Regions from separate parts of the Pseudoxanthomonas sp. X-1 genome, predicted to be linked through region 2. Evidence: predicted binding sites of a transcription regulator. Region 2 holds the regulator's gene; each other region holds the start of a gene.
The links. The regulator HrcA, encoded in region 2, represses chaperone genes, less so after heat shock. The targets are predictions, from matches to a motif close to TTNGCACTCNNNNNNNNNGAGTGCNAA.
Positions count from the first base shown of each region.

Region 1: groES (co-chaperone GroES) is a predicted target of HrcA. The motif match lies at 6,386-6,412, and genes of this name have one in related genera.
Region 3: rpoH (RNA polymerase sigma factor RpoH) is a predicted target of HrcA. The motif match lies at 6,466-6,492, and genes of this name have one in related genera.

Region 1 covers NZ_CP083376.1:870,411-878,358, reverse strand. The annotation lists gene LAJ50_RS03955 (hypothetical protein) at 1-1,701, opposite strand, end outside; gene LAJ50_RS03950 (3-deoxy-7-phosphoheptulonate synthase) at 1,777-2,850, opposite strand; gene LAJ50_RS03945 (crosslink repair DNA glycosylase YcaQ family protein) at 3,139-4,236, shown strand; gene groL (chaperonin GroEL) at 4,345-5,985, opposite strand; gene groES (co-chaperone GroES) at 6,048-6,338, opposite strand; gene LAJ50_RS03930 (helix-turn-helix transcriptional regulator) at 6,889-7,359, shown strand; gene LAJ50_RS03925 (protein-disulfide reductase DsbD) at 7,516-7,948, shown strand, end outside.
Region 2 covers NZ_CP083376.1:2,283,896-2,291,843, reverse strand. The annotation lists gene pdxY (pyridoxal kinase) at 1-372, opposite strand, end outside; gene dnaJ (molecular chaperone DnaJ) at 694-1,821, opposite strand; gene dnaK (molecular chaperone DnaK) at 1,985-3,910, opposite strand; gene grpE (nucleotide exchange factor GrpE) at 4,052-4,579, opposite strand; gene hrcA (heat-inducible transcriptional repressor HrcA) at 4,628-5,704, opposite strand; gene recN (DNA repair protein RecN) at 5,796-7,463, shown strand.
Region 3 covers NZ_CP083376.1:956,243-964,190, forward strand. The annotation lists gene LAJ50_RS04290 (NAD(P)H-quinone oxidoreductase) at 1-41, shown strand, start outside; gene LAJ50_RS04295 (glycoside hydrolase family 2 TIM barrel-domain containing protein) at 149-1,471, shown strand; gene LAJ50_RS04300 (VOC family protein) at 1,455-1,889, opposite strand; gene LAJ50_RS04305 (hypothetical protein) at 1,988-2,239, opposite strand; gene LAJ50_RS04310 (hypothetical protein) at 2,559-3,038, shown strand; gene LAJ50_RS04315 (endonuclease/exonuclease/phosphatase family protein) at 3,178-4,020, opposite strand; gene gndA (NADP-dependent phosphogluconate dehydrogenase) at 4,258-5,670, opposite strand; gene LAJ50_RS04325 (zf-TFIIB domain-containing protein) at 5,905-6,216, shown strand; gene rpoH (RNA polymerase sigma factor RpoH) at 6,503-7,381, shown strand.

The DNA of each region.
Region 1 (7,948 bases), 1.4 Mb from region 2:
CTGCAGGTCGGCGCGCTTGAGCTTCAGATCCACGTCCACATCGCCACGCATGGCCAGGCCCGCCGCCCGCACCTGAGCCGCGCGCGCGGCGATGCTGACCCGGCCGCTGCCGGCCTGGCCGGCCGCGTCCAGCGCCAGCTGGCCAGTCAACGTGCCCGAGCCACCGTCGAAGCGCAGGTGATCGTTGGGCAGGAAACGGTTGTACGCGCGCAGGTCCGGCACCTGCGCCTGGGTGAAGGTGGCCTGCGCCTTGAGCGACTGGCGCGCCTTGGACAGGTCGGCGTCGCTGTCGGTGTACAGCTTCAGGTCCTTGCCGCGGATGTAGGGCCGCTTGAGGTCGTCGATCGCCGCGACGCTGTAGTCGGTCAGCGCCACGTCCACGCGCGAGCGCGGCCGCCCGCCCTGGCCGGCCTCCAGGCGGGCCCGGGCGCTGCCGGTGCCGGTCACGCGCTGAGCCACCACATCGGCCCGCGCCTGGACGAGCGGGATCTCCAGATGGCTGCCCACGGCCAGCACACCGTGGTCCAGGGTGACGTCGCCCTGCACGCGGCCGGCGCCATCCAGCGACAGCCACGGCACGTTGACGAACAGCGCCGTCACCCACCTGAGCGAACTGAACTGCCATTGCCCGGCCAGCCGCCCGGACGTGCGCGGCAGCAGCGCGCGCGGCTGCTCGAACGGGATGCGGGTGCCGTCCGCGCGCAGATCCGCGTCCAGCGCCAGCACGCCATCGACCTGCGCCGGCATGCTGGCCTTCAGATGCAGGTCGCGATCGACCGAGAGCTGCGCGGTGAGCGTGCTGCGATGCGCCTGCCCGTGCACGTCGGTGATCACCACCGGCATGCGCCAGGACAGCGCGCCGCCCGGCGCCAGTTCAGCCTGGACCAGCTTCAGCGTGCCCTGCACGCGGCCCTGGCCCGGCTGCAGCGTCAACTCGAGCTTGCCGGCGTCGCTCTGCCGGGCCGCCAGCGCCGGCGTGCCGCCGGCCACCTCGAGCGCGATGCGCATGCGCCGCAGCTTCTCGATGCCCTTGGCCTGGGCGCGCGTGGTCGGCGTCATCGCGAACTCGCCGCCCAGGGTCGCGTCCTCCAGCAGCGCGACCTGTCCATAGCCCAGGCGCAGATGTTCGAAGCGCGCGGTGGAGGGCAGCAGTTCGGCCGGGCCGCCGCGCAGGCGCTTGGTGAAGCCCACCTCGGCCCTGCCCTGCCCCTCGAGCGTCAAGGGCCCGAGCGTGCCGCCACGGACGCTGTCGCTGGCGATGGACGGGAAGTTGAGCAGCCAGCCGCCCGGGCGCACCGGCGGTGGCGGGATCTCCTGCGCGACGTGCGTGACCTGGCCGGTCACCTCGGCGACGCGCACGCGCGGCACATAGACCTCCTTGTACACCAGGTTGAGCAGCGACAGATGGCCGGCCACGCGATCGGCCTGCAGGGTCCACACCACGCGGCCGACATGGCCGCGCAGCGACACCTTCCACAGCACGATTTCGCCCGGCCACCAGGTCAGCGCCGGCCCCCAGTGCATGGCGAACTTCTCCGGCTTGCGGTTGACGCTCCACGGCCCCAGCGGCGTGTTGAGGTAGAGATTGCCGGCGACCAGGTAGGCCGCATAGCAGCCCAGCAACAGCCAGGCCAGGCGCCGCATCCAGCGGCGCAGCGGGGATGGACGGCGCTGGGCCGTCGCGGCGTCGGAAGCATTCATCGGGCCAAGCATGCCCGACGCGTGTGTTCGGGGCGTATGCGTGGTCCGGCGCGGCCGCGGCGGCCGCGCGCGGGATCAGGCGGCCTGCGCGATCCGGCGGGCGCGGCGTGCCCGCACGCCGGCGGCCAGGCGTTCGAGCACGGCCACCGAATCCTCCCAGCCGATGCAGCCGTCGGTGATGCTCTGACCGTAGGTCAGCGGCTGGCCCTCGATCAGGTCCTGGCGGCCGGCGACCAGATGGCTCTCGACCATCACCCCGACGATGCGCTCCTCGCCAGCGGCCAGCTGGGCGACCAGATCCTCGACCACCCTGGGCTGGTTCTCCGGCTTCTTGCCGCTGTTGGCGTGGCTGGCATCGATCATCAGGCGCGGCGCCAGCCCGTTGCCTTCCAGCACCTGGCTGGCCGCCTGCACGCTGGCCGCGTCGAAGTTGGGCACCTTGCCGCCGCGCAGGATCACGTGGCAGTCCGGATTGCCGGTGGTCGAGGCGATCGCCGACTGGCCCTCCTTGGTCACGGCCAGGAAATGATGCGGATGCGAGGCCGCGCCGACCGCATCCACCGCGATCTTCACGTCACCGCCGGTGCCGTTCTTGAAGCCCACCGGGCACGACAGGCCGCTGGCCATCTCGCGATGGATCTGGCTCTCGGTGGTGCGCGCGCCGATCGCGCCCCAGGCCACCAGGTCGGAGATGTACTGCGGCGAGATCACGTCCAGGTACTCGCAGCCCGCGGGCAGGCCGAGCAGGTTGATGTCGCGCAGCAGGCCGCGCGCGGTGGCCAGGCCTTCGTTGATGCGAAAGCTGCCGTCCAAGCGCGGATCGTTGATCAAACCCTTCCAGCCCACCGTGGTGCGCGGCTTCTCGAAGTACACGCGCATGATGATCTCCAGGTCCTCGCCCAGCGCATCGCGCAGCGGGCGCAGCCGGCGCGCGTAGTCCATGGCCGCGACCGGATCGTGGATCGAGCACGGGCCGATCACCACCGCCAGGCGGTCGTCTCGGCCGTGCAGGATCTCGTGCAGCGCCGCACGCGCGGCGGCGACGGTCGCCGAGGCGAGATCGTCGCAGGGGAACTCCGCCATCAGCTCGGCCGGGGTATGCAGCGGCTCGATCTTGCGGATGCGCAGGTCGGAAGTGAGCGGGGCCATCTTGAAGTCTCGTGTCGTCGGATCGGTGGGGTGCGTGGACCGCGCGTGCTGGCAACAAAAAAGCCGCCAGGGGTGCTGGCGGCTTTCGGGATGCGTCTGAAGGGTTTCTTCAGGGTGAACGCGCTCCTTCCTCCGCCTGTGGCTTCGGAAACCAAAAGTAATAGCGGGCGCGGGCGGCGTTCATGGGCAGCATTGATACCACGGCTTTTGCGCCGATGCGACTGTTTCATCGGCAACTCAGGCGGTGCGCGATCGGCCGACCCGCCGCCGCATGATTCAATGCCGCTCATGCCCGCCCCGCCCCGACTGGAAGACCTGCGCCGCTACGCGGTCGCGCGCAGCCTGTTCACCCCGACCACGCTCACCGGCGCGATCGCGCGGCTGGGCTTCGTCCAGGCCGACCCGATCCGCGCCCCGGCACGCGCGCAGGACCTGATCCTGCGCCACCGGGTCAAGGACTACCGCGCCGGCGACCTGGAGCGCCGCTACGCGCGGCTGCGGGTCGAGGAAGACTTCCTGGTCAACTACGGCTTCCTGCCACGCGCGCATCTGGCGCTGCTGCATCCGCGCCAGGCGCGGGTGGCCTGGGACGCGCGCACCCGGCAACGCGCCGCGGACGTGCTGGCGTTCGTCCGCGAGCGCGGCGCGGTCCATCCGCGCCAGGTCGAGCAGCATTTCGCCCATGGCCGCGTGCGCAACTACTGGGGCGGCTCGAGCAATGCCACCACCCAGCTGCTCGACGGCCTGCACTACCGTGGCCTGCTGCGGGTCAAGCGGCGCGACAGCGGCACCCGCGTATACGAGGCAGTGGACCATGCGCCGGCCGATGATGCCCCGGCCGCCCGCGCCGAACGCGCGGCAGCGCTGCTCGACCTGGTGGTGCGCAAGTACGCGCCGCTGCCCGCCACCAGCCTGGCCTATCTGGCGCGCCTGCTCGGCGGCGGCGCGCCGCACCTGGGCGACGAACTGCGCGGCGCCCTGCGCCTGGCGCGCGAGCGCCTAGCCCATGTGCGCATCGACGGCACCGACTGGTACTGGCCGGCCGACGAACATCCGCTCGCGCGCCGCTATCGCCTCGACGAGCGGCTGCGACTGCTGGCGCCCTTCGACCCCATAGTCTGGGACCGGCGCCGCTTCAGCCTGTTCTGGGACTGGACCTACAAGTTCGAGGCCTACACCCCCGCGGCCCGGCGCCAGTTCGGCTACTACGCCTTGCCGATGCTCTGGCGCGGGCAGGTGATCGGCTGGGCGAACCTGACCTGGCGCGAGGGCCAGCTGCAGGCCGCAACCGGCTATGCGGCGGGCGCGGCACCCAGCGACGCGGCCTTCGGCGAGGCGCTGGACGAGGAACTGGCGAGCATGCGGCAGTTCCTCGCAGCGGGCTGATGTCGAAGGCGCCCGCACGGAGCACGGTCGAAGCCTGAAACGAAAAGACCCCGCCTTGCGGCGGGGTCCTTCTTGTACGACAGCAGCGATGAGGCTGCGCGGAGGGACTTAGAAGTCCATGCCGCCCATGCCACCCATGCCACCGCCCGGCGGCATCGCCGGCTCTTCCTTCTTCGGCGACTCGGCCACCATGGCTTCGGTGGTGATCATCAGGCCGGCGATGGACGCGGCGTTCTGCAGCGCGGTGCGGGTCACCTTGGTCGGATCCAGGATGCCGAACTCGACCATGTCGCCGAACTCGCCGTTGGCGGCGTTGTAGCCGAAGTTGCCCGAACCGTCCTTGACCTTGTTGACGATCACGGAGGGCTCTTCACCGGCGTTGGTGACGATCTCGCGCAGCGGGGCTTCCATGGCGCGCAGGGCGATCTGGATGCCGTGGTTCTGGTCTTCGTTGATGCCCTTGATCTCGCCGATGTTGGCCTTGGCGCGGATCAGCGCGACGCCGCCGCCCGGGACCACGCCTTCTTCCACCGCAGCGCGCGTGGCGTGCAGGGCGTCTTCGACGCGGGCCTTCTTCTCCTTCATCTCGATCTCGGTGGAGGCACCGACCTTGATCACGGCCACGCCGCCGGCCAGCTTGGCCACGCGTTCCTGCAGCTTCTCGCGGTCGTAGTCCGAGGAGGTCTCCTCGATCTGCGCCTTGATCTGCTTGATGCGCGACTCGATGCCCGCGGTGTCGCCGGCGCCGTCGATGATGGTGGTGTTCTCCTTGGAGACCTGCACCTTCTTGGCGCGGCCCAGATCCTTGATCGTGGCCTTCTCCAGCGACAGGCCCACTTCCTCGGAGATCACGGTGCCGCCGGTCAGCACGGCCATGTCTTCCAGCATCGCCTTGCGACGGTCGCCGAAGCCCGGCGCCTTGACGGCCACGACCTTGACGATGCCGCGGATGGTGTTGACCACCAGGGTCGCCAGGGCCTCGCCCTCGACTTCCTCGGCCACGATCAGCAGCGGCTTGCCGGCCTTGGCCACGCCCTCGAGGACGGGCAGCAGGTCACGCACGTTGGAGATCTTCTTGTCGTGCAGCAGGATGAACGGGTCGTCCAGGTCGGCCGACTGGCTCTGCTGGTTGTTGATGAAGTAAGGCGAGAGGTAGCCGCGGTCGAACTGCATGCCCTCGACCACGTCCAGCTCGTTCTCCAGGCCCGAGCCTTCCTCGACGGTGATCACGCCTTCCTTGCCGACCTTCTTCATCGCCTCGGCGATAATGTTGCCGATCGACTCGTCCGAGTTGGCCGAGATCGTGCCGACCTGGGCGATGGCCTTGTCGTCGGCGGTGGGCTTGGAGATGTTCTTCAGTTCGGCGACGGCGGCGGTCACGGCCTTGTCGATACCGCGCTTGAGGTCCATCGGGTTCATGCCGGCGGCGACGGCCTTCATGCCTTCGCGGATGAAGGCCTGGGCCAGCACGGTGGCGGTGGTGGTGCCGTCACCGGCGTTGTCGGAGGTCTTGGAAGCGACTTCCTTGACCATCTGCGCGCCCATGTTCTCGAACTTGTCGGCCAGTTCGATCTCCTTGGCGACGGACACGCCGTCCTTGGTGATCGTCGGGGCGCCGTAGCTCTTCTCCAGCACGACGTTGCGGCCCTTCGGGCCCAGGGTGGCCTTGACGGCATTGGCGAGCACGTTCACGCCGCGCACCATGCGCGAGCGGGCGTCTTCACCGAAACGAATGTCCTTGGCAGCCATTGCGTATTACCTCGATTGTTCTTGGATGATGGGGATGAGGGAAAGCGGACGTCGCGCCGGCCTTAGCCGATGGTCGCGAAGATGTCGTCTTCCTTCACCACCAGGTACTCGGTGCCGTCCAGCTTCACTTCCGTGCCGCTGTACTTGCCGAACAGGACCTTGTCGCCGACCTTGACCTGCGGGGCGCGCACCGAACCGTTGTCCAGGATCTTGCCGGCGCCGACGGCGACGACCTCACCCTTGATCGGCTTCTCGGTGGCCGAGTCGGGGATCACGATGCCGCCCGCGGACAGCTTTTCTTCTTCCATACGCTTGATGACCACGCGGTCGAACAGCGGCTTGATGTTGCTCATGTCAATCCTCTTAAGTGATTGATTGGACTAGGAAAGGGCCGGCGATGTTAGCACTCGTACATGACGAGTGCCAGCGCGCCGGGAACGCCAAGACCCGGGGCCGGTGAAGGCCGGGAGGGCTGACACGGCAGATGGGGCGGGCCGGCGGGCCTTTCAAGGCGGGCCGGCGAGATTTTTCCTGGAGGAGCGCGCGGCGCGCGCATAAAGAAGAAGCGCACGCATGTGCGGCATGCGTGCGCTTCATAGGGAATGGTTGTGGCATCCGATCCGTCGCGCCTTGACGTGCGCCAACTCCCCCCGCCGACGTCCTGTCAGTGCCTGCATCCTGCCGGCAGGTGTAGAGATACCAACGCGGTTGGGCGAAGCCAAGCCTGAAACCGGCCTGAAGCGCGGAAAGCTAGTGAGCGCAGGGCGCGGGCTGGCCCGAAAACCCTTTGATGGCGGCCCGAGAAAAACTTTTGGTTACCAGAAGCGCACCACGTATGCCTATTTTCGGTCACTACGTTAGTATTGCTATCGTTTTCCATTCCGATCCGTGGAACGTTTGGCTATGGTCACAAAAGTTTCTGGATGGCGATCGCCACGGAGAGGTTTGATGGATGCACCCGAGCGAGTCCGCATGGCGCGGCGCCTTGCCGGTCTTTCGCAGAGTCAGTTGGCAGAATCGGTCGGGGTGCAGCGTAGCGCCGTGAGCCATTGGGAGTCCCCCAAGGGCAAGAGTCCCAGCGTCTCGCACCTGCGCGAAGTGGCGCTGGCGACCGGCACGCAGTTCGAGTGGCTGGCCACCGGCCGCGGCGCGATGACGCTCTCGCGCGATGTGGAACTGGATTCGATCGCCACCGCCGAGGCCATCCTGGTCGAGGATCCCCTGGAGTTCCGCCTGGTCCGCGCCTTCCGCGAGGCGCCGCTGAAGGCGCGCCTGTCGCTGCTGGAAGTGATGGAGACCCTGGCCCTGCAGCGCACCGGGCGTCCGCGCACGCGCGCGCCCGGCCGCCCGGGCGGCGACGCGCGCGGCGGCTGAGCGCGATCCGATCGCGCCGGACCGGCTCGGCTCGCCTGGTCACGGCGTATAGGCCCCAGGCCGGACCGACGTCCGCTCCGCGCCCGGCAAAGGCGAAGCCCCTTGCAACACAGTGGAGACGGCTGCGGGACCGGCCGCTCCGCTAAGCTTGGCCGCATGTCGCTGATCTCCCGTCTGGCCCGTCCGCTGGCCCTGCTCGCCCTGCTCGTTCCCACCCTGCCGGCCACGGCGGCCGACCCGTCCGACCTGTTGCCGGTCGAGCAGGCCTTCGTGCTGGACGCGCAGGCCAAACCCGACGGCATCGGCCTGCACTGGAAGATCGCCGACGGCTACTACCTGTACCGGCATCGGATCTCGGTGGAGGCGCAGGGCGGCGGGTTCGCCGCCGGCACGCTGCAGCTGCCGGACGGCGACAAGCACGTCGACGAGTTCTTCGGGCCGGTGGAGACCTACCGCAAGCAGCTCGATGCGCTCCTGCCGGGCAAGGCCTCGACCGCCGGCCAGGTCACGCTGAAGGTGCGTTACCAGGGCTGCGCCGACGCCGGACTCTGCTATCCGCCGCAGACCCGCACCGTGCAGGTGGCGGTGC
Region 2 (7,948 bases):
CTGCGCCTGCGTGCGCTCCAACCAATCGGCGAAGACCACACCGTTGGCCAGGCTGCCGAAGTAGCCCGACACCAGGGCGCGGGCGCGCTGCGGCAGGCCGCGCTCGCTGGCGCCGAGCAGCAGATCGGTTAACCACTGCGCCGGCAGTATGTGGCCGCGCAGGGTCGGATAGAAGGGCGTGTTGCTGAGCAGCGTGGTCGGCACCTCGGCCACCCGCAGGCCGAGCGCGCGCAGCGGCGGCGCGGCGGCGCTGTTGCCGGCATGGCCGTAGACCAGCTGTGACTGCACGGTCAGGACATCGACCGGCGCCGGCCCTTCCGGGCGCTGGCGGCGGCCGTGGACCAGGTGGCTTTCGCGCGTGTTCTGGGTCATGCGCGCATTGTAAGTGGGTGGTGGGGTGGGGATTCGGGATTCGGGATTCGGGATTGAAGCGTCCCCCACGCATCGCCAGCTCCTGCTCCCTCCCTTGCGCGCAGCGCAGGGGAGCTCGAGCGCGCGACTAGCGCTTGAGGGGGGGGGTGCTTTCGCTGTCGCCTGTGCTTTTGCGGAAAGGCAAAAGCAAAAGCACCCCTCCCCGGCCCTCCCCTGCGCTGCGCGCAAGGAGGGGGGCGGATCAGGGCGCTTTGCGGGTTCCGATGGATGCAGGGATGGCGCGGAAGCGCTGCGTCGGCGAGCCGACTCAGGACTCCAGGCTCAGGACGTCATCCGGTCCCAGAACCCTCTGACGCCGTCCAGGAACGTCGCCGACTTGGGCGAATGCTTGCGCGCGTCCTCGCCGACGAAGGTGGCCTCGAACTGCTCGAGCAGCTCGCGCTGCCGCGCGGTCAGGTTGACCGGGGTCTCGACCACGACCTTGCAGAACAGATCGCCGGTGGCGCGGCTGCGCACCGACTTGACGCCCTTGCCGCGCAGGCGGAACAGCTTGCCGGTCTGGGTCTCGGCCGGGACGCGGATTTCGGCCTCGCCGCCCAGGGTCGGCACGCGCACGGTGTCGCCCAGCGCGGCCTGCGAGATGCGGATCGGCACGTCGCAGTGCAGATCGTCGCCGTCGCGCTGGAAGATGGCGTGCTCGCGCACGCGCACCTCCACGTACAGGTCGCCCGGCGGGGTGCCGGTCGGGCCGGCCTCGCCCTCGCCGGCCAGGCGGATGCGATCGCCGGTGTCCACGCCGGCCGGGATCTTGACCGACAGCACGCGCTCCTCCTCCACGCGCCCGGCGCCATGGCAGACGCGGCAGGGGTTGCGGATGATCTGGCCGCGGCCGTCGCAGTGCGGGCAGGCCTGCTGCATGGTGAAGATGCCGCGCTGCATGCGCACCTGGCCGCGGCCGCCGCAGGTGGTGCAGGTCTCGACCTTGCCGTCTTCCGAACCGCTGCCGTGGCAGGGCTCGCACACGGCCATGGTCGGGATCTCGATGCGCTTCTCGACCCCGGCCACGGCCTCTTCCAGGTCCAGCTCCATCACATAGCCGATGTCGGCGCCGCGACGGGCCTGCCGCGCGCCGCCGGCGCCACCGAAGATGTTGCCGAAGATGTCGCCGAAGATATCGCCCATGTCCGGCCCGCCGAAGCCGGCACCGCCGCCGCCCATGCCATGCTCGAAGGCCGCATGGCCATGCTGGTCGTACAGGCGGCGCTTGCCGCCGTCGGACAGCACCTCGTAGGCCTCCTTGCACTCCTTGAACATCACCTCGGCGGTGTGGTCGCCGGGATTGCGGTCGGGGTGGTACTTCATCGCGCAGCGGCGATAGGCCTTCTTCAGTTCCTCGTCGCTGGCGTTGCGGGCCACGCCCAGGACTTCGTAATAGTCACGCTTACTCATAGGCGGGGATCGGGGATTCGGGAATCGGGATTCGTTAAAGGCAAAAGCGGAGAGATCCTGTCTCTTCCGCTTTTATGCACCGCAGATGGGACAAGGATCGGCAGGCGGGGATCCGCAGGCCAAGGCCTTTGCGAATCCCCAATCCCCAATCCCGAATCCCGGCTTACTTCTTGTCGTCCTTGACCTCGGTGAACTCGGCGTCGACCACGTCGTCGGCCGCACCGCGGGCCTGCTGGGCACCGGCGTCCGAACCCGGAGCACCCTGCTCGCCCGCCGCGGCGGCGGCGTACAGCGACTGCCCGGCCTCTTCCAGCGCCTTGGAGCGCGCCTCGATCTGGGCCTTGTCGTCGCCCTTCATCGCCGTTTCCAGGTCGGCCAGCGCGGCCTCGACCTTGCCGATCACATCGCCGCCGACCTTGGCACCGTGCTCGGTGATCGCCGTGCGGGTCGCGTGGATCAGCGCGTCGGCCTGGTTGCGGGCGCCGACCAGCTCCTGGAACTTCTTGTCCTCGTCGCGATGCGCCTCGGCATCGGCGACCATGCGCTGGATCTCCTCGTCGGACAGGCCCGAACCGGCCTTGATCTCGACCTTCTGCTCCTTGTTGGTCTTCTTGTCCTTGGCCGACACGTGCAGGATGCCGTTGGCGTCGATGTCGAAGGACACCTCCACCTGCGGCAGGCCGCGCGGGGCCGGCTCGATGCCGGACAGGTCGAAGCGGGCCAGCGACTTGTTGAAGCGGGCCTGCTCGCGCTCACCCTGCAGCACGTGCACGGTCACGGCCGACTGGTTGTCCTCGGCGGTGGAGAAGGTCTGCGAGGCCTTGGTCGGGATGGTGGTGTTCTTCTCGATGATCTTGGTGAACACGCCGCCCAGGGTCTCGATGCCCAGCGACAGCGGGGTCACGTCCAGCAGCAGCACGTCCTTGACGTCGCCGGCCAGCACGCCGCCCTGGATCGCGGCGCCCAGCGCCACGGCCTCGTCGGGGTTGACGTCCTTGCGCGGCTCCTTGCCGAAGAACTCGGCCACGGCCGACTGCACCTTGGGCATGCGGGTCTGGCCGCCGACCAGGATCACCTCGCTGATGTCGCTGGCACGCAGGCCGGCGTCGTTGAGCGCGGTGCGGCACGGCTCGATCGACTTCTTGATCAGGTCGTCGACCAGGGCCTCCAGCTTAGCGCGGGTCAGCTTGATGTTCAGGTGCTTGGGACCGGAGGCATCGGCGGTGACGTACGGCAGGTTGACCTCGGTCTGCTGCGAGGAGGACAGCTCGATCTTGGCGCGCTCGGCGGCGTCCTTCAGACGCTGCAGAGCCAGCGGGTCCTTGCGCAGGTCGATGCCCTGGTCCTTGTTGAACTCGTCCACCAGATAGTCGATGACGCGCGCGTCGAAGTCCTCGCCACCCAGGAAGGTGTCGCCGTTGGTGGCCAGCACTTCGAACTGCTTCTCACCGTCGACGTTGGCGATCTCGATGATCGACACGTCGAAGGTGCCGCCGCCCAGGTCGTACACGGCAACCTTGCGGTCCTTGGTGTCGCCCTTGTCCAGGCCGTAGGCCAGGGCCGCGGCGGTGGGCTCGTTGATGATGCGCTTGACGTCCAGCCCGGCGATGCGGCCGGCGTCCTTGGTCGCCTGGCGCTGGCTGTCGTTGAAGTAGGCCGGCACGGTGATGACCGCCTCGGTGACCTTCTCGCCCAGGAAGTCCTCGGCGGTCTTCTTCATCTTCTCCAGCACGCGGGCGGAGATCTCCTGCGGGGCCATCTTCTTGCCGTCGGCGGTGGCCACCCAGGCATCGCCGTTGTCGTGGGCCAGGATGGTGTACGGCACCAGGTCTAGGTCCTTCTTGACTTCGGCGTCGGTGAACTTGCGGCCGATCAGGCGCTTGACCGCGTAGAAGGTGTTCTTGGGATTGGTGACCGCCTGGCGCTTGGCCGAGGCGCCGACCAGGACTTCGCCGTCCTTGGTGTAGGCCACGATCGAAGGCGTGGTGCGGTCGCCCTCGGAATTCTCGATGACGCGGGCCTTGCCGCCCTCCATGATCGCCACGCACGAGTTGGTCGTGCCGAGGTCGATGCCGATGATCTTGCCCATGATGTGACTCCGTTAGGAAGCGTGGTTGTCGGGGTGTGGCGGGCGGATCGCGCCTGCCGATGAACCCGATATAGGGATGTGATGGTGGGCTTCAAGCGCCCATGGAACACAAAATCTCGATCCGGACAGGGCCGGACGGGGTCAGTCGTGGCGCGCCACGACCACCAGGGCCGGGCGCAGCAGGCGGCCGCCGAGCAGGTAGCCCTTCTGGAACACCTGCAGCACGCTGCCCGGCGCGGCGCCGTTGGCATCGGCCTGGCTGATGGCCTGGTGGTGCTCGGGATCGAAGGGCTTGCCGACCGGGTCGAGGACGGTCAGGCCGTTGTCGTCGGCGACCTTGAGCAGCTGCTTCTGGGTCAGCTCCAGGCCGTCGCGCAGCGGGCTGGGCTCGGTGCCTGCGGCGGTCAGGCCGGCGTCCAGGCTGTCGAACACGGGCAGCAGCTGGTTCAGCAGCTTCTCGTTGGCGAACTTGCGGGCGTTGTCGACGTCGCGGGCCACGCGCTTGCGCTGGTTCTCAAGGTCCGCGCGCTCAAGCAGGACCGAAGCGCGCAGCTGGTCCAGTTCGTTGCGCAGGGTCTGCAGTTCGGCCTGCAGCAGCTCCTCGGTGGAAGCCTGGGCGTCGGGGTGCGCGGCGGCCTGGTCGCCGCCCGGATGTTCGTTGGAAGTCATGTCTCTCGTTTTCCGTCCTGGCGGTCGCATGTCCGCCGCAAGCCCCACCTATGGGGTCGGCGCGGACGGATTCAAGTCATCGCCGGGACGCAGCATTGCCGCGCCGAGCGCATCGGCCGCCGCCTGCACCACCGGAATCACGGTCTGGTAGGCCATGCGCGAGGGCCCGATCACGCCCAGCACGCCCAGCACCTGGCCGCTGGCCTGGGCCCGGTACGGGGCGGCCACCAGCGACATGCCATCCAGCGGCGCCAGGCCGGTCTCCTCGCCGATGAAGATGCGCACGCCCGGCGCGTTCATGGTGCGCTCCAGCAGCTGCAGGATCTCGCGCTTGCGGGCGAAGGCTTCGAACAGCTCGCGCAGGCGGTCCAGGTCGGACAGGTCCTGCACGCCCATCAGCCGGGTCTGCCCGGCCAGCACCATGTCGTCGTCGGAAGGGGTCAGCGCATGGTCGGCCAGCTCGACCGCGTGGGCCAGCAGGCCCTCCATCTCCGAGCGCGCCGCGCGCAGTTCGCGCAGCAGCGTGGCGCGGATGTCGGCGATCGGGCGGCCGGCGAAATGGTGGTTGAGGTAGTTGGCCGCGCGCTCCAGCTCGGACGGGTCGAAGCTGCGCCGCGGCTCGATCACCCGGTTCTGCACCTCGCTGTCGGCGAACACCACGATCGCCAGCACCCGGCGCCCGTCCAGCGGCACGAAGTCGATGTGGCGGAAGGCGAACTGCTCGCGCCGCGGCGCCCCGACCACGCCGACGAAGCGGGTCATGGCCGACAGCAGCTCGGAGGCGTTGCCCAGCAGCGCCTGGGTCCCGGTGCCGGCCGGCAGCTCGGCCCGCAGGCGCGCGACCTCGCGCTCGGCCAGCGGCTGCATCTGCACCAGGCTGTCGACGAACACCCGGTAGCCCTGCGGGGTGGGAATGCGCCCGGCCGAGGTATGCGGCGAGGCCAGCAGCCCGGCGTCCTCCAGGTCGGCCAGGATGTTGCGGATCGTGGCCGGGCTGACGTCCAGCCCGGCGTGCTGGGCCAGCGTGCGCGAGCCGACCGGCTCGCCATCCTGGATGTAGCGGGCGATCAGGGTGCGCAGCAGCTGCCGCGAGCGCGCATCGAGGTCCGGACTTGAGGGCTTCATGAGGCGTTAGATAGCGCCCCGCCGCCTGCCTTGCAACCGGCGCGCGCGCGTCTCAACCGGTGCGCCGGCTGCCCCTACAATGCCGGTCACTATGCTCCGACACCTGACCATCAAGGACTTCGCCGTGGTGCGCGCCACGGACCTGGAATTCGGCCCCGGCATGACGGTGATCTCCGGCGAGACCGGCGCCGGCAAGTCGCTGCTGGTCGACGCGCTGGGCTTCCTGTCCGGCGCGCGCGCCGACGCCGGCGTGGTCCGCCACGGCGCCCAGCGCGCCGAGCTGTCGGCCGAGTTCGACCTGGCGCCGGCCGCCCCTGCCCTGCACTGGCTGGCCGAGCACGCCCTGGACGAGGCCGGCGCCTGCCAGCTGCGCCGGGTCCTGCGCGCCGACGGCGGCTCGCGCGCCTGGATCAACGGCCGCGCGGTGCCGGTCTCGCAGCTGGCCGAACTGGCCGGCCTGCTGGTGGAGATCCACGGCCAGCACGAGCACCAGGCGCTGCTGTCCAAGCCGCGCCAGCTGGACCTGCTGGACGCCTTCGCCGGCAGCGCGCCGCAGCTGGCCAAGGTGCGCCAGGCCGCGGCCGCCTGGTCGGCGCTGCTGGCCGAGCGCGAGCGGCTGACCGCGCAGGGCGATGTCTCCGACCGGCTCAACTACCTGCAGCACCAGCTCGACGAGCTGCGCGCCGAGGACCTCGGCCTGGAGGCCATCGAGGCCCTGTCCCAGCAGCACCGCCGCCAGGCCCACGCCTCCAGCCTGATCCAGGCCTGCGAGGACGGCCTGGCACGGCTGTCGGGCGACGAGGGCCCCTCGGCCAGCCGCCTGCTGCTGCAGACCCGCGCCGAACTGGCGCGCGTGCTCAGCCACGAACCGCGCCTGGGCGAGGTCGACAGCCTGCTGGACAGCGCCCAGATCCAGCTGCAGGAAGCCCTCGCCCTGCTCAACCAGGTCCGCGACGACCTGGACGTGGACCCGGTCCAGTTCGAGCGCGCCGAGCGCCGCCTGGGCCGTTTGCACGACCTGGCCCGCAAGCACCGCGTCGCGCCCGAACAGCTCGACGAGGTCGCCACCCGCATCGAACAGGAACTGGACGGCCTGCGCGGCGCCGGCGAGCGCCTGGCCGGCCTGAACGCCGAGATCGAAGCCGCCCGCCAGGCCTGGAAGGCCGCCGCCGCGGCCTTGACCAAGGTCCGCACCAAGGCCGCGGCCAGCCTGGCCAGGCAGGCCAGCGCCCTGATCGGCGAACTGGGCATGGGCGGCGGCAAGCTGGAGGTCCAGCTCGAACCCGTCGACGCCGAGCGCCCCGACGCCCAGGGCGCCGAGCGGGTCGAACTGCTGGTGGCGGCCAACGCCGGCCAGCCGCCGCGGCCGCTGCGCAAGGTGGCCTCCGGCGGCGAGCTCTCGCGCATCTCGCTGGCCATCGAGGTGGCCGCGCTGGGCTCCGACGCGGTGCCGACCATGGTGTTCGACGAGGTCGACTCGGGCATCGGCGGCGCGGTGGCCGACATCGTCGGCAAGAAGCTGCGCGACCTGGGCCGCGCGCGCCAGGTGCTGTGCGTGACCCACCAGCCGCAGGTCGCCGCCCAGGGCCACGCCCACTACCGCGTCAGCAAGGCGCCGGTGGACGGCATGACCCAGTCCTCGGTTGAGTCCCTCGACGCCGACGCGCGCCGCGAAGAGCTCGCCCGCATGCTCGGCGGCGTCCAGGTCAGCGCCGAGGCGCGCGCCGCCGCCGGCAAGCTGCTCGAAGCGGTCGACTGACGCGCCCCTGGATGCGGCCAGGAAAAGTGGGTTCTTCGCCTTAAGTGAGGGCGCGGGCTGATCGACGCGATGAGCCGGCGTGGCGAAAAGCCGACTCCGCCGACCAGTCGCCCCCCGCCGGGCGCGGCGTCTCGGCCAGGTCCCCACCTACGGCTGGCTCCGGGCTGGAAGCGGCTTGACCGCACCTCATGCTTCGGTGGGAGCCCCTATGGCGGCGATGAGGCCTTCCCGGTAGAGCCCATCGCCGCCATGGCGGCTCCCCCGGGAGAATGGGGTCGGCATTCCGCAAGGACTGATTGCACCTGACGCGGCACGCGCACCGTCCAGGCTCGCGCTCGACCTAACCGGCCAGGCCGAGGCCAGCGGCTGACGAAGCAGGACTCCGTTCGGGGTTCGACCCGAAGTCCCCGACATGAAGTGCGCGGCAGCGGGCCGGCAGGCGGTGACCGTGACGAGCGAGACAGGACGCCGAGCGCCCTAATCGG
Region 3 (7,948 bases), 1.3 Mb from region 2:
CCGGCCAGCATCTGGGCAAGGTCGTGCTGACGATGGCGTGACCCGATCGCCGCTTCGGTCTGCCCCCGACGTGGCATCATCGCCAGCCCCCACGATTCCAACGTGCCCACGCCGCATGGCGTGCGGCGCCTGCAATGAGGAGCGTGGCATGCGGATCAACGGGTGGTGGGTGCTGGCGGTGCTGTTGGCGGGCGTGCCCTTGGCGCACGCCGCGGAGCGGGCCGAGCGGCCGGCGCAGGTGCGCATCGTCGAACGGCAGGGCGCCTTCGAGCTGATGGTGGACGGCCAGCCGTTCTACGTCCGTGGCGCCGGCATGCGCGGCGATGCGCGCGAGCAGGATGCGCTGGCCGCGCGCGGCGGCAATGCCTTCCGCACCTGGCAGACCGGCGCCGACACCGCCCGGGTGAAGGCGATGCTGGACCACGCGCAGGCCAAGGGCCTCAAGGTGGCGATGGGCATCGAGGTCGCGCGCGAGCGGCACGGGTTCGATTACGACGACGCCGGCGCCGTGGAGGCGCAGCGCACGCGCATCCGCGGCGAGGTGCTGGCCTGGAAGGACCATCCCGCGGTGCTGATGTGGGTGGTGGGCAACGAGCTGAACCTGGAATCGACCAACCCGCGCGTCTGGAATGCCGTGGGTGCGCTGGCCGACATGATTCACCGCCTCGATCCGAACCATCCGGTGATGACCACGCTGGCGGGCCTGGACAAGCCGCTGGTCGATGCGATCAAGACGCGCGCGCCCTCGCTGGACCTGATCGGCATCCAGCTTTACGGCGACCTCGACCGGCTGCCGGAGAAGCTTCGCCAGAGCCAGTGGACCGGCCCGTACCTCGTCACCGAATGGGGTCCGACCGGCCATTGGGAGAGTCCGCTGACCGCCTGGGGCGCGCCGATCGAGGACACGTCCACCGACAAGGCGCGGCTGCTGGCGCAGCGCTACCGCCAGGTGATTCAGGCGGACAAGCGCCAGGGACTGGGCTCGTTCGTCTTCCTGTGGGGACAGAAGCAGGAGCGCACGCCGACCTGGTACGGCCTGTTCCTGCCGGACGGCACCACGACGCCGGCGGTGGACACCCTGCAATGGCTGTGGACCGGCCACTGGCCGCGCAACCGCGCGCCGTCGATCCAGGCGCCGACGATCGATGGGCAGGGCGCGCGCGCCAGCGTCACCCTGGCGCCGGGCAGCGCCCATACCGCGTCGGCGCCCGCACAGGATCCCGATGGCGATGCCCTGGACTATCGCTGGACCGTCCTGCGCGAGAGCCAGGCGACCAGTGTCGGCGGCGATCCGGAAACCGTCCCCGCCCAGGTCGACGTGGCCATCGGCGACACCGCCGATGGCGCAACGCGCCTGGTCGCACCGCAGGCGCCCGGCAACTACCGGCTGTTCGTCGAAGTACGCGATGGCCAGGGGCACGCGGCCACCGCCAACCTGCCGTTCCGGGTCGAGCTCACGCCGGGAAAGTGATCCGTACCGCTTCGTCGCTTCGTTCGGCCGGACCATGGAAGACGGCCTCGATGTTGTTGCCATCGGGGTCGAGGACGAAGGCCGCGTAATAGTTCGGGTGATACGGCCGCAGCCCCGGCGCGCCATGGTCGCGGCCGCCGTGCGCCAGGGCGACCTTGTGGAAGGCATCGACCATGGCCGCATCGCGCGCCTGGAAGGCCAGGTGATGGCGCCCGGTGAGTTCGCCGGTGGCGGCGGGGCTGTCGGCGCTCGAGACGAACAGTTCGTCGGCCCAGAAGTAGCCAGGCCCGGTGCCGCCGATCGGGATGCCCAGCGCGCCGAGTACCGCGCTGTAGAACTCCTGGCTGGCGGGCAGGTCGCGCACCACCAGATGCAGGTGGTCGATCAGGCGGCCGCGGAAGAGGGCCTGGGTTTCCATGGGAAGGCTCCGGCAGGGAAGGTCTGACGAGGTTGTAGCACCGACGTTGCAGCGGTCCCGTCATGTTGCGGAGGCCGCCATCGCCGGCGCCGTCGCGCTTACTCGTAGAACGCGTCGGCCGCGTCGATCTCCAGCCCCTGCGCCTTGGCATAGGCCACCGCGGCCCGGCACGCGGCCAGCGCGACCGGGTTGTCCTCCAGATGCGACAGCGGCGCGCAGCGCATGGTGAGCAGGTCGGCGTCGTGGCACAGCGCCACCTCGCCATCGGCGGTCACGCTGATCGTGTCGTCGCCCGAAGTAACGAAATAGAGCCGTTCGGTATTGCGTCCATAGATATGGAAAAAAGCCATTGCACTCTCCTTGTGTTGAGCGCTGGCGACCACGGTACAGATCCCGTGCGGCCAGCCTGTTCAGGAACGCTCACGAACCCCGCCCGGTTCCGAACCGTCATCCATGCTTCACCCGGCCTTGACCGTTTGGCGCGACGTTGGCCAACGTTGGCGTCAAAGCCGCTGAATCGCGCCACACCGCCCCTGATCTGCCCCGGTTCCCCGACCTTGCGTTCCTCCTCTGGCACCGCCTTGGGCGCGCACCCCTTCCAGCGCGGCGGCGGCGGGTGGAGTATGTGCCGCGTCAGGCGCAAACGGACCTGGGCGACAAGGAGGAAGTGTGTACTGGAAGACCTGGGACGAGGATCGACTGACCGACGCGCTGCTGCACGCATCCGCGCGGGAAGGCCCGCCGCGGCAGGACGACTACCTGATGGTGGCCGGCTGCCTGCATCACGCCCGCAGTGAGGTCCGCAAACGCGCCATCCTGATCGGGGGCGTGCGCTGGGCCGATCCGACGCTGCTGGGTTATTTCCAGGGCGCGCTGGCGACCGGCAGCGAGCTCGACGACGAGAACCGGCGGCTGATGATCGAGTGCCTGGTCTCCGACTGCATGGGACGACGGGCGCAGGTCGAACCCCTGCGCGCGCTGCTGCGATGGGTGATGCCGACCCAGCCCCGCGACAGCCTCGCCGCCAAGGCCGCCTACGTGGGCATCGAACTGCTGTCCGGGCGTCTGGAGGCCGGCGATTACGCGCGGATCGACTACGCCCGCGTGCACCTGCCCGGCCACGAGGAGCGCGGCCCGGCGCCCGAGTGAGTGCGGTTCCGGCGCGCGCTACGCCCTCAAGTTGGCGACAGCCCCGCGAGTCCGTCGTTTCGGCGAACGCCCGAACCCAGGAACGTAGGCATTGCCTTGCCTGTCCGGATCGGCGATCCCTCTCGCGGCCGGGCCTCGCTCAGGGCCTGGCGGAGGCGCGTGCGGGGAAGGCGAAGGTCGCCACTACCGGGAAGTGGTCGGACGGATAACGCGCTCCGTCGTGGTCGGTCAGCGTGGCCACCGACAGCGGCTGCAGGCCGCGCGAGAGGATCCAGTCGATGCGCTTGTCCGGTGTGCCGGTGAAGTCGTGGAAGGTGCGGTCCGGTCCGCTGCGCGAGGGGGCCGATTCCCAGCTGTCGTGCAGCAGCGCCGTCAGGGTGGCGTGTGGCGCGGAATCCGGCGTGGTGTTGAAGTCGCCGGTCAGCACGACCGGCTCGCCGGCCGGCAGCGCCTTGAGCCGCTGCGCGATCAACAGCGCGCACTTCACGCGCGCGGCCTCGTCCTGATCGCGATAGGGGAAGTGGGTGTTGTAGAGCACGAAGGTGCGTCCGTCGGCGATGCGCTGGAAGCGTGCCCAGGTCACCATGCGCGGCAGCGGATGCCCCCAGCTGATGCTGCCGGGCACCTCCGGCGTGTCCGATAGCCAGAAGTCGCCCGAATCCAGCACCTTCAGTTTGTCCTTGCGATAGAACACGCCCATGTGCTCGTCTTCGTCGCCGCCGCGCCGGCCCTGGCCGAACCAGGCGTACTGCGGCAGGCGCGCGGCCAGGTCGTCGGCCTGGCGCTTGACCAGCTCCTGGGTGCCCATCACGTCGGGCGCCTGCTCGGTGACCACGCGCGCCAGCAGGTCGCGGCGGTTCTCCCAGCGGTTCTCGTTGGTATCGGCCGGCGTGCGCACGTTGAAGCTCATCACCTTCAGCGCGGCGGACGTGTCCGGCGTGGCGGCAAGCGCCTGCGCCAGCGGCAGGCCGATGAGCAGCATCAGCATCAGCCGCGCCTGGCGGCGACGCGCTAACAGCAGCTGGAAGGCGGGAGACAACAGGCGGGACAGGAGCATGGGCGTGTAGGCAGACGGCGCGACGGGCGCCATGGTCCGCCAAACGCGCGCCGGGCGAAACGCTGCGAAAGTCGCAGGGCCCGTGCGGGCCTTCACTGGAAGGGCCCGCGTTTGTTGAGCTGCATCACGGATCCGCAGGGCCGTCGTGGCGGCCCGCGCACCTCATTCACCCCAGCTGGCGTGGAAGCTGCCCTGCGCGTCGACGCGCTCGAAGGTATGCGCACCGAAGAAGTCGCGCTGGGCCTGGATCAGGTTGGCCGGCAGGCGCGCGCTGCGGTAGCCGTCGTAGTAGGCGATGGCCGAGGCGAAGCAGGGCACCGGGATGCCGGCCTTCACCGCCGTGGCGACCACCTCGCGCAGCGCGTCCTGGTAATCGGCGGCGACCTTCTGGAAGTACGGTGCCAGCAGCAGGTTGGCCAGCTTGGCGTCGGCCGCGTAGGCGTCGGTGATCTTCTGCAGGAAGCGCGCGCGGATGATGCAGCCGGCGCGGAAGATGCTGGCGATCTGGCCGTAGCGCAGGTCCCAGCCGTACTCGTCCGAGGCCGCGCGCATCTGCGCGAAGCCCTGCGCATAGGACACGATCTTGCTCAGGTACAGCGCCTTGCGCACCGCCTCGACGAAGGCCGCGCGATCGCCGTCGAAGGCGGGCGCGTCGGGCCCCGCGAGGATCTTCGCGGCGGCCACGCGCTCGTCCTTCAGCGACGAGAGCACGCGGGCGAACACCGATTCGGTGATCAGCGGCAGCGGCGTGCCCAGGTCGAGCGCGCTCTGGCTGGTCCACTTGCCCGTGCCCTTCTGCGCGGCGCGGTCGAGCACGTTGTCCAGCAGATCGCCCTCGCCGCGGTCATCGCGCTTGCGCAGGATCGTGGCGGTGATCTCGATCAGGTAGCTGTCCAGTTCGCCCTGGTTCCACTGCGCGTAGGTGTCGGCCAGCTCGGCGTTGGACAGGCCCAGCACGTGCTTGAGCACGGCATAGCTCTCGGCGATCAGCTGCATGTCGCCGTACTCGATGCCGTTGTGGACCATCTTGACGTAGTGGCCGGCGCCATCCGGGCCGATGTAGGCCACGCACGGCGTGCCGTCCTCGGCCCGCGCGGCGATCTCCTCGAGGATCGGCGCGACCAGGTCGTAGGCGTCCTTCGGCCCGCCGGGCATGATCGAGGGCCCCTTGAGCGCGCCTTCCTCGCCGCCGGACACCCCGGTACCGATGAAATGCAGGCCGGCCTGCGCCAGTTCCTCGTTGCGCCGGCGCGTGTCCTGAAAGAAGGTGTTGCCGCCGTCGATCAGCACATCGCCCTTGGCCAGCAGCGGCTTGAGTTCGGCGATCACCGCGTCGGTGCCGGCGCCGGCCTTGACCATCAGCAGGATGCGGCGCGGGGTTTCCAGCGAATCGACGAACTCGGCCAGCGTATAGGTCGGCACCAGCCCGGCATCGGGATGTTCGGCCATCACCTCGTCGGTCTTCTCGCGGCTGCGGTTGAAGATGGAGACCTGGTGCCCGCGGCTGGCGATGTTCAGCGCCAGGTTGCGGCCCATGACCGCCATGCCGACCACGCCGATGGGTTGCTTGCTCATGCGCACTCCAGTTGCCTTCAACGGCACCACGGGAAAGGGGCGGGCATGATAACGAGCGGGTCAGTCACTGCATGTCCGCGGGCGGCCGAGCGCGCGCGATGCAGTGTCCCGCGGGAGCCAAACGGACCGCACGCTGTCGCGACGGTGACCATGCGGACAGGCCCAGGCCGGTTTCAGCACGGCTTCAATCCGGCCTGCCCAGGATCGAGATCACGCCCACACCGGTCACCCACGATGGACTGTCCCGTCTGCAAGACCACCGCGCTGATGATGTCCGAACGTCAGGGCATCGAGATCGACTACTGCCCGCAGTGCCGCGGCATCTGGCTGGACCGCGGCGAGCTGGACAAGCTGATCGACCGCGCCAGCCCGGCGCCGGCCCCGCGCCAGGCCGCGGCCCCACCGCCGCCACCGGCGTCGGCCTATGGTGAGCGACCCCGGGATCGCCGTGACGACGAGCGCTATCGCCACACCGCCGGGGGCTACGACGGCTACGGCCGCAAGCGCAAGAAGGAAGGCTTTCTGTCCGAGCTGTTCGATTTCTGAAGCCGCTCCCCCTTGGTGCTCCGGGGCCGGGTGTTCGGATGAGGCGAAGAATGCCGATCGGCCTCTTGAACAGTCCGCTACAGCCCGCATGTGATCCTGAGGCAGCGTCGCGGATCCGCCCGGATCGCCCAAGCGACTGATTGCAAAGGGAATTGCGTTGGAAGGAACTGGATTTCCAAAAATGAATGCAATGCAACAGGTGGCGCGGTAATTGTTCCTTTGGTAGAACAAAGGGAACCATCCCACGCCTTAGCAGTCCAACCCCCACATTGCTAAGATCGCTGCCATGAACCAGAGCTCCGCCGCCACCGCCCTGGTGGCCAACAACCTCCCGATTCCCAGCCCGCTTGGCTCGCTGGACGCCTACATCGGCGCCGTGCACCAGATCCCGGTGCTCACCGTCGATGAGGAGCAGGCGCTGGCCCACCGTTTCCGCGATGCCAACGACCTGGACGCCGCGCGCGAACTGGTGCATTCGCACCTGCGTTTCGTCGTGCACGTCGCCCGTGGCTACAGCGGCTACGGCCTGCAGCTGGGCGACCTGATCCAGGAAGGCAACATCGGCCTGATGAAGGCCGTCAAGCGCTTCGACCCGGACATGGGTGTGCGCCTGGTGTCCTTCGCGGTGCACTGGATCCGCGCCGAGATGCACGAGTTCATCCTCAAGAACTGGCGCATCGTCAAGGTCGCCACGACCAAGGCCCAGCGCAAGCTGTTCTTCAACCTGCGCAAGTCCAAGACCCGCCTGGGCTGGATGAACGCGGCCGAAGTCAGCGCCGTCGCCAAGGACCTCAACGTTTCCGAGCGCGAAGTGGTCGAGATGGAGTCGCGCCTGTCCGGTCGTGACATCGGCTTCGATGCCCCATCCGACGAGGACGACGACCACGCCCCGCCGTCGCCGGCCGCCTATCTGATGGCCAACGAGGAGGATCCCTCCCAGGCCTACGAGCGCGCCGACAGCGAGGACAACCAGCTGGAGCTACTGCGCGAAGGCATGGCTAACCTGGACCAGCGCTCGCGCGACATCATCGCGCGCCGCTGGCTCGACGCCGATGCCAAGGTGACCCTGCAGGAGCTGGCCGACGAGTACGGCGTCTCGGCCGAGCGCATCCGCCAGATCGAGGCCAATGCGCTGAAGAAGATGAAGGCGCTGTTTACCGCCTGATTGAGGTCAGCGCCTCGATGATCGAAAAGCCCCGCTTCTGGCGGGGCTTTTTTGTGGTGCTTCACTGACCCGCCTCGCCCCGGCCGGGCGCGGCTCTTCGGCTCGGTCCTCCCTCCCTGTCGCACTCGCCGCCGCAAGCCATCCCTGTGGCCCGCTTTCCGCGCCCGACCGGGGCGAGGCACCGCGAGCGTAAAAAGCACGACTTCTTTCGACCCGAAGTCCCGGTGCGTGACGCGCAAGGCAGAGGGCCGGCGGGCGGGGGCCGCGACGAGCGAGGCAGGACGCCGAGCGCCCGAATCAGGGCAGGATGCCCTGGTTGAGGGAAAAGCGGCCCCCGCCCGCCAGGCCCTGTCCTCCCGGAGCCGAACCGCGCACGCATCGTGATCGCTCGATCGGGAGAAGCTTGTTGATCACCTGCGCCAGCCGCGAGCACCAGCAGCAGATCGCAAGCCGCCCTGACAATCGCGTAATCGCGATTCAAGAGTCATTCTCATTTGCTAAGCTGCCGTGCATCCGGTCGCCGCCGCACGCGGCGACACGCGAAGTCCGTCCTCGTCCTGCACATGC